DNA from 3 places in the Streptomyces sp. NPDC048504 genome. Region 1 is predicted to be linked to each of the others. Evidence: riboswitches for the same ligand, from Rfam matches in the RefSeq annotation. Region 1 holds a riboswitch; each other region holds the start of a gene.

The links. A riboswitch is a leader RNA that binds a small molecule or an ion and turns the genes downstream of it on or off. The one in region 1 is predicted to bind cyclic di-AMP.
Region 2: it holds a riboswitch for cyclic di-AMP, as region 1 does, so the genes downstream of both, ACGFY9_RS46895 (M23 family metallopeptidase) here and ACGFY9_RS44350 (transglycosylase SLT domain-containing protein) in region 1, are expected to answer to the same signal.
Region 3: it holds a riboswitch for cyclic di-AMP, as region 1 does, so the genes downstream of both, ACGFY9_RS12770 (C40 family peptidase) here and ACGFY9_RS44350 (transglycosylase SLT domain-containing protein) in region 1, are expected to answer to the same signal.

Annotation. Positions count from the first base shown of each region.
Region 1 is NZ_JBICXA010000025.1:8,296-10,487, forward strand. It holds gene ACGFY9_RS44345 (CocE/NonD family hydrolase) at 1-608, shown strand, start outside; cyclic di-AMP (ydaO/yuaA leader) riboswitch at 840-1,041, shown strand; gene ACGFY9_RS44350 (transglycosylase SLT domain-containing protein) at 1,047-1,526, shown strand; gene ACGFY9_RS44355 (HAD family hydrolase) at 1,604-2,192, opposite strand, start outside.
Region 2 is NZ_JBICXA010000029.1:62,522-64,713, forward strand. It holds gene ACGFY9_RS46890 (PP2C family protein-serine/threonine phosphatase) at 1-344, shown strand, start outside; cyclic di-AMP (ydaO/yuaA leader) riboswitch at 578-735, shown strand; gene ACGFY9_RS46895 (M23 family metallopeptidase) at 747-1,757, shown strand; gene ACGFY9_RS46900 (aldo/keto reductase) at 1,812-2,192, shown strand, end outside.
Region 3 is NZ_JBICXA010000004.1:408,534-410,725, reverse strand. It holds gene ACGFY9_RS12780 (helix-turn-helix domain-containing protein) at 1-107, opposite strand, end outside; gene ACGFY9_RS12775 (ATP-binding protein) at 320-778, shown strand; gene ACGFY9_RS12770 (C40 family peptidase) at 871-1,344, opposite strand; cyclic di-AMP (ydaO/yuaA leader) riboswitch at 1,348-1,527, opposite strand; gene ACGFY9_RS12765 (hypothetical protein) at 1,867-2,175, opposite strand; gene ACGFY9_RS12760 (ATP-dependent Clp protease proteolytic subunit) at 2,183-2,192, opposite strand, start outside.

The DNA.
Region 1 (2,192 bases):
AGGACGTCACCTTCGAGCTGAACGGCATCGGGCACGCGTTCCCGCCCGGGCATCGCATCCGGCTCGCGGTGTCGTCGGCGTACTGGCCGTGGATCTGGCCCCAGCCGGAGTCTTCGGCGGGGTTCACGCTGGACCCGGAGGGGAGTGCGCTCGAACTCCCGGTGCGGGAGCAGGAGTTGACGGAGGACATTCGTTTCGACGAACCCGAGGAGGCCGAGCCGCTCGGGGTCAACTACCCGGCGACGCTGGACGAACCGCGGCCCGAGCGGCTGGTCGTGCGGGACGTCGCGAAGGGCGAGTGGCGGCTGGAGGTGGACCCCCGGTACGGCGGCACGCGTGTGTACCCGGACGGGTTGGAGTTCACCGAGGACGCGTTGGAGACGTACACGATCGACGAGTCCGACCCGTTGTCGGCGCGCACGCTCTCCGAGTGGTCGATCCGGCTGCACCGGCCGGAGCTGGGGTGGGACACGAGCGTGCGTACGCGGTCGGAGATTACTTGCGACCAAACGGACTTTCTTACCTCAAATGAGGTCATCTGCACCGAGGGTGGAGAAGTGATCTTCCACCGCACCTGGGAGAAAAGGATTCCGAGAACTGCCAGTTGAGGGCGAATGCCCGATTTGCCGTTCTTAATCCCCCCGTGAGTTGGGTCACGCGTTTCTGTGCGTGACCTGTGTCCTGGTCTGCCCGCGTTCTCCCTTACGGCATTTGACAGTTGACCCTTGGCTCGCGCAAAGGATCAAGTGCCCCATACGCCTCAGACCAAGGTCAATAGGGGTTAGGTGTGATTCCGCCACTTGTTCCGGACATGTGCTCTCGCATAGTTTCCCGGCCTGTCGAGCGGAACGCCGAATCCTGCCGCCGCCCGGCATCCCAGTCACGAACTTCTCGCACGGCAGGAGCGGGGGAACCAGGTAAGTCGCCGGGCCGGTCATCGCGACCGGAACGGCTTGGGGTTAAGTCACGTCCGCAAGGGCGCGGCCGGGCACCTCCCAGCCCGAACCCGACAGCTCACCTCGCAGGCGACGGAGAGGAACCTCGTCATGCCTGCAACCGCTCAGTCCCGCCGCGCCCGCCTCGTCCGCCGTGTCGTTGTCGCCGGTACCGGTGTCGCGATCCTCGCGCTGCCCGTCGTCGGTGCGACCACCGCGTCGGCGGCCACCACGTCGACCACCGCCGCCTCGACCACGCTCGCCGGGTACCCCAACACCCTTGACGGGTGGATTCGGGAGTCGCTCGCGATCATGGCGCAGAAGGGGATTCCGGGTACGTACAACGGGATCTACCGGAACGTGATCCGTGAGTCGTCCGGTAACCAGTACGCGATCAACAACTGGGACTCCAACGCGGCGGCCGGTACGCCGTCGAAGGGGCTGCTCCAGGTGATCGACCCGACGTTCAACGCGTATCACGTTGCCGGGACTTCGTTTGATCCGTATGACCCGGTCGCTAACATCACGGCTGCTTGCAACTACGCGGCGGCGGTGTACGGGTCCATCGACAACGTGTACGGCGCTTACTAGAAACTGTTGGATCAGCCACGACGGGTTGTTGTTTGTCTGCAGCGCCGTCGTGGCTGGTCGCGCAGTTCCCCGCGCCCCTAAAAGACTTCGCTGAGGAGTCTTTCTAGGACCACGGCGATTCCGTCGTCCTCGTTCGATGACGTCACCTCGTCCGCCACCGCCTTGAGTTCGGGATGAGCGTTGGCCATCGCCACTCCATGCGCCGCCCAGTCGAACATCGGGATGTCGTTCGGCATGTCGCCGAAGGCGATGGTGTCGGACGGGGTCAGGCCCAAGTGGCGGGCGGCGAGAGCCAGGCCCGTTGCCTTGGTGATGCCGAGTGGCTGGAGTTCGACGGTGCCGGGGCCCGACATGGTGACCGAGGCCAGGGAACCGACCACCGAGCGGGCCGTGGAGGCCAACTCGTCGTCCTCTAGGGCGGGGTGACGGAGCAGCACCTTGCTGATGGGTTCGCACCAGAGGTCGTCGCGCTTGCCCACCCGTACCGCGGGGAGCGTCGGGTGCGGCATCAGGTAGCCGGGCTCGATCAGGGTCAGGCCGTCCACGCCGTCCTGGTCCACGGCCGCGTACACCTGGCCCACTTCCGCCTCGATCTTGCCGAGCGCGGTCTCCGCCAACTCCCGGTCCAGGGTGACGGACCAGAGCAGACGGTCCGCGCCGGCGTCG
Region 2 (2,192 bases), on a different contig from region 1:
ACCGGGGACACCCGCCGCCGCTGCTGCTGCACGAGGACGGCACCGTACGCACGTTGCAGGTCCGGGAGCCCGCACTGCCCCTGGGAATGGGCGAGTTGGGGGTCTGGCCCGACCGCGCCGAGGAGTTCGCGTTCCCGGGCGGGGCCACCCTCCTCGTCCACACCGACGGGCTGTCCGAGGCGCGCGACTCCCACGGTGTCTTCTACGACCCCGGTGCGCGGCTGGCCGGCCGGACCTTCCGCAGTCCCGAGGCGTTGCTCGGCATCCTCGCCAAGGAGGTGCGCCGGTACTCTGGGGGCTGGATGACGGACGACATGGCGATGATCGCCGTACGCCATCCATGACCGTCATCACGGCGGGTGACCGGGCGGGAGCCCTCCGCATAACAACTGACGTGCCGTCAATACCTGTGGGAATTCTGAGACTTGGCCAACTCGCCCGTTTTTCGCCGGTGGTGGGCCGTTCGTCCAGCAAGGAAAGGTTAATGATCAAGCCGAACAGCTTGGAAACGGGCGCCCGTGTCTATTAACGTTCGATAACGCAGCGCGGTCGTCCCAGCCGTCACAAGAGATGGCTCCGTGCGCACGCGCCGAATCCCGCGAGGGAACCGGGGAACCACCACCTTGGGGTGAATCGCTCGTCGACCGCCGTGGCAACACGGCCGGTATACGCGCGTAGGAGACCTTCCTGCTCCGAACCCGTCAGCTAACCCGGTAGGCGAGAAGGAAGGAAAGGAGCACGCCCACGTGGCGTCAAACCAGGCTGCCCCAGAAGCCCCTGTCGTCTACGGCGGTTACCGCCCCGACGAGGGCCCCTGGGAGGAGTGGAATCCCAGCGCGGAGTCCGTTGCTCCCAACCGCGGCAAGCACCGTGTCGCCAAGCAGCGTGGTGGCGGAGGATTCGCCCGCAGCTCCACCGTCCTGGGCGTCGGTGTCATAGCCGCCGTCAGCGCGGGCGGTATGGCCAGCGCCAACACCGGCAAGCCGCCGGTCTCCATCTCCCTGCCCGACCTGCCCTCCGTGGGCCACCTGCTGGACGACTCGTCCAGCAGCACCCCCAAGGGTTCCGCCACGGCGCTCAGCAGCGTCGGGGTCAGCACGACCGAGACCGCCAAGGGCGCCTCGGACGCGGGTGAGCTGCTGCGCAACCGGATCATGGCGCAGGCCGAATCGCAGCAGGTGCAGGTCGACGGCAAGTCGAAGGCCGCCGTCGAGGCCGCCGTCGCCAAGCAGGTCGACGACGCCGCCGCCAAGGCCGAGAAGGACGCCGCGAAGAAGGCCGCCGCCGCGAAGAAGGCCGCGGAGGCCGCCGCCGCGAAGAAGGCCGAGGCCGCGAAGCTCGCCGCGCTGGCCAAGCAGTACACGCTGCCCGTCGGCTCGTACACGATCACCGGCACCTTCGGCCAGGCCGGCTCGATGTGGTCCTCCGGGTACCACACGGGCCTCGACTTCGCCGCGCCCACCGGCACGCTGATCAAGGCCATCCACAGCGGCACGGTCACCGAGGCGGGCTGGGCCGGGTCGTACGGGTACCGCACGATCATCACCCTCGACGACGGCACCGAGCTGTGGTTCTGCCACCAGTCCTCGATCAACGTCAGCGTCGGGCAGAAGGTCTCCACCGGTGAGGTCATCGGCCGCGTCGGCGCGACCGGCAACGTGACCGGGCCGCACCTCCACCTGGAGGTGCACATCAACGGCGCCGCCACCGCGAGCGATCCGGCGCCCTGGCTGCGCAGCAAGGGCCTCAACCCCTGATCCCTCCCTGATCGTCTGGAATATCCGGTTCCGGTCCGGCGGTTGAGGTGAAGCATGACTTCTCTTCGCAAGCTGGGCCGGTCCGACCTGGAGATCTTCCCGCTGAACCTCGGCGGCAACGTGTTCGGCTGGACCGCCGACGAGGCGGCCTCCTTCGCCGTGCTCGACGCGTATGCGGCCGCCGGCGGCAACTTCGTCGACACCGCCGACTCCTACTCGGCGTTCGCGCCGGGCAACCAGGGCGGCGAGTCCGAGACCGTCATCGGCAAGTGGCTCAAGGCCCGCGGCAACCGTGCCGGCGTCGTCATCGCCACCAAGGTCAGCCAGCACCCCGACTACCCCGGCCTGTCCGCCGCCAACATCAAGGCCGCCGCCGACGCCTCGCTGCGCCGCCTGGGCACCGACTACATCGACCTGTACTACCCGCACTTCGAC
Region 3 (2,192 bases), on a different contig from region 1:
CAGCCGACCAGCCGGGCCGCCTCACCGCTGGTGAGCCCCGCCTCCGCACGCAATGCGCGCAGTTCCGCGCCCAGTTTCCGGCGGCGCACCGCGGGACCGTACTGCATGGGTTTCTCCTTACTCCTTCCGAGCCGCCCAAATACGGTCTGGGGTCGCAGAGTTCACCGCTTCGAGCGACAGATATATGCATATCTTGGTGGATCGCCACCGTTACCGACGCGGTAATGGCAGTCTGGCGAAGAAGCACCAGTCCGGGACCGTACTCGAACCATCCGCTCCGTGTCGGACACCGGTCCCGCGGGAAAGGGACGACCGCGCCATGGCAGACCATCTGGAAGCATCCGTCACTCTGCCGAGCGATCCCGCCTCGGTCTCCACCGCCCGCACCTACGTCGTCGGGACCCTGGTGGAATGGGGACTTCCGGCGGACACGGAGGTCGCCGACACCATCCGCCTCATCGTCTCCGAACTCGCCACCAACGCCGTACAGCACACCTTCGGGCAGTCACCCACCTTCACGGTGGACATCGAGCTGGAGCGTGACGAACGGCTGCACATCGGGGTCACCGACAGCCATCCTCGGTTCCCGAAACGCCTGCCGGCCGCCGTCCAGCAGGACAACGGCCGGGGCATGGTGATCATCCGCTGGCTGACCGCGGAGTGCGGCGGCAAACTCAAGGTCCGGCCCACCCTGGAGGGCGGCAAGACGGTCTCCATCGAGGTGCCCTGGACGGTACCGGCCCGGCCGGTGACCGCCGCGGGCCAGCAGGAGCCGTAGGACAGCGTTGTGAACGTCCCTGGACACCCGAGGGGGTGGCGGCCTGTCAGGTGGCCACCACCCCCTCGGGAGATTCGGACAGGTCTTGGCTCTTAGCTGACCCGGCCGTACCAGACGCTCTTGGTCCAGATCTTCTGCAGCCTCACCACGTCCCCCGTCTTCGGGGCGTGCCAGATCTTTCCCTTGCCGGCGTAGATGCCGACGTGGTAGACGCTGGAGCCCGAGTGGAAGAAGACGAGGTCCCCGGCCTTGCGGCTCTTGGCCGAGATGTGGTGGGTCTTGTTGTACTGCTGGGCCGCCGTACGGGGCAGTTTCTTGCCCGCCTTCTTGTACGAGTACAGCGTGAGCCCGGAGCAGTCGAAGCGGCCCGGTCCGGTGGCCCCGTACCTGTACGGGGCGCCCTTCTTGGACGCCGCGACCTGGAGCGCCTTCGTCGCGGGTGTCGCGGCCGCGGCGTCGGATGCGACGCCCGGTATCACGACGGAGCCGCCAACAGCGGCGATGGCGAAGGCCGAGGCCGTACCGGCCCTGACCATCAGCGACGGGACACGATTGAGCGCAGTCATGCGCAACCCTTCGTCAGCCGCCTGTGAAGGATGACCTGTCGGATTCGGGCTGGCGAAGTTGCCCGGCCGCTGACGCGGCTTCACCCCAAGGGCTGCTCGACCCGGTCATGGCGTGACCGTCCCGGCGACCCGTCGTGCTTGGGTCCTCCACTCCTGCCGATGCAATCCTGTCGACCTGTCATCCGGGCGGCGGCAGGACTCGGCGTCCGCCCGGATCGCCCCGCCGCTGCGGCGGGGTCTTGTCGTCAGACAGGGATCTTCACCTATGAATCTCCGAAAAGCCCAACGGAACCGGGGATTTGTGGGGTTACTCACCACTCACCCGTTCGGGTGGACACCCCCGTGTTCGAAGGGGCGTCGAGGGGTGTCAGGCCCCCGGACCAGCACCGGAACACTTCAGGCGGCCCTCGGGCTACGCGTGTTGCGCAACCCGGACGGCCGCATGGACGGAGAAGTGACTACGCCGATCAGGGGTACGTCGTTCGGCCGGTTTGGACGCCGCCCGAGGCGGCTGTGTCTCCGTCAACTGTCGGAGGGCGCGGGCAGGGTGACGCGCGCCGTGCGGCGCTCCCCGTCCAGCACGCGCAGCGCCCGCGCGAGGGTGGGAGCGTGCAGTTCGGTCTCACCCCGCTGGTGCATCAGCGCCAGCGCGTCCCGCAGCTCGGCGGCCTTGGCGACCAGTGCCTGAGCGGCCCTCAGACCACGGTACGTGTCACCGTTGTGCGCCGGGTTGATACGGCCGAGAAGGTCGGCCACATCCAGGTAACGGTCGATCAACTCGCCCTCGGCGCGCGTCAGTGCGGGCAGTGGAGGCAGTTCCGGCGGCAGCATCGTCGGCTCACTCCCCG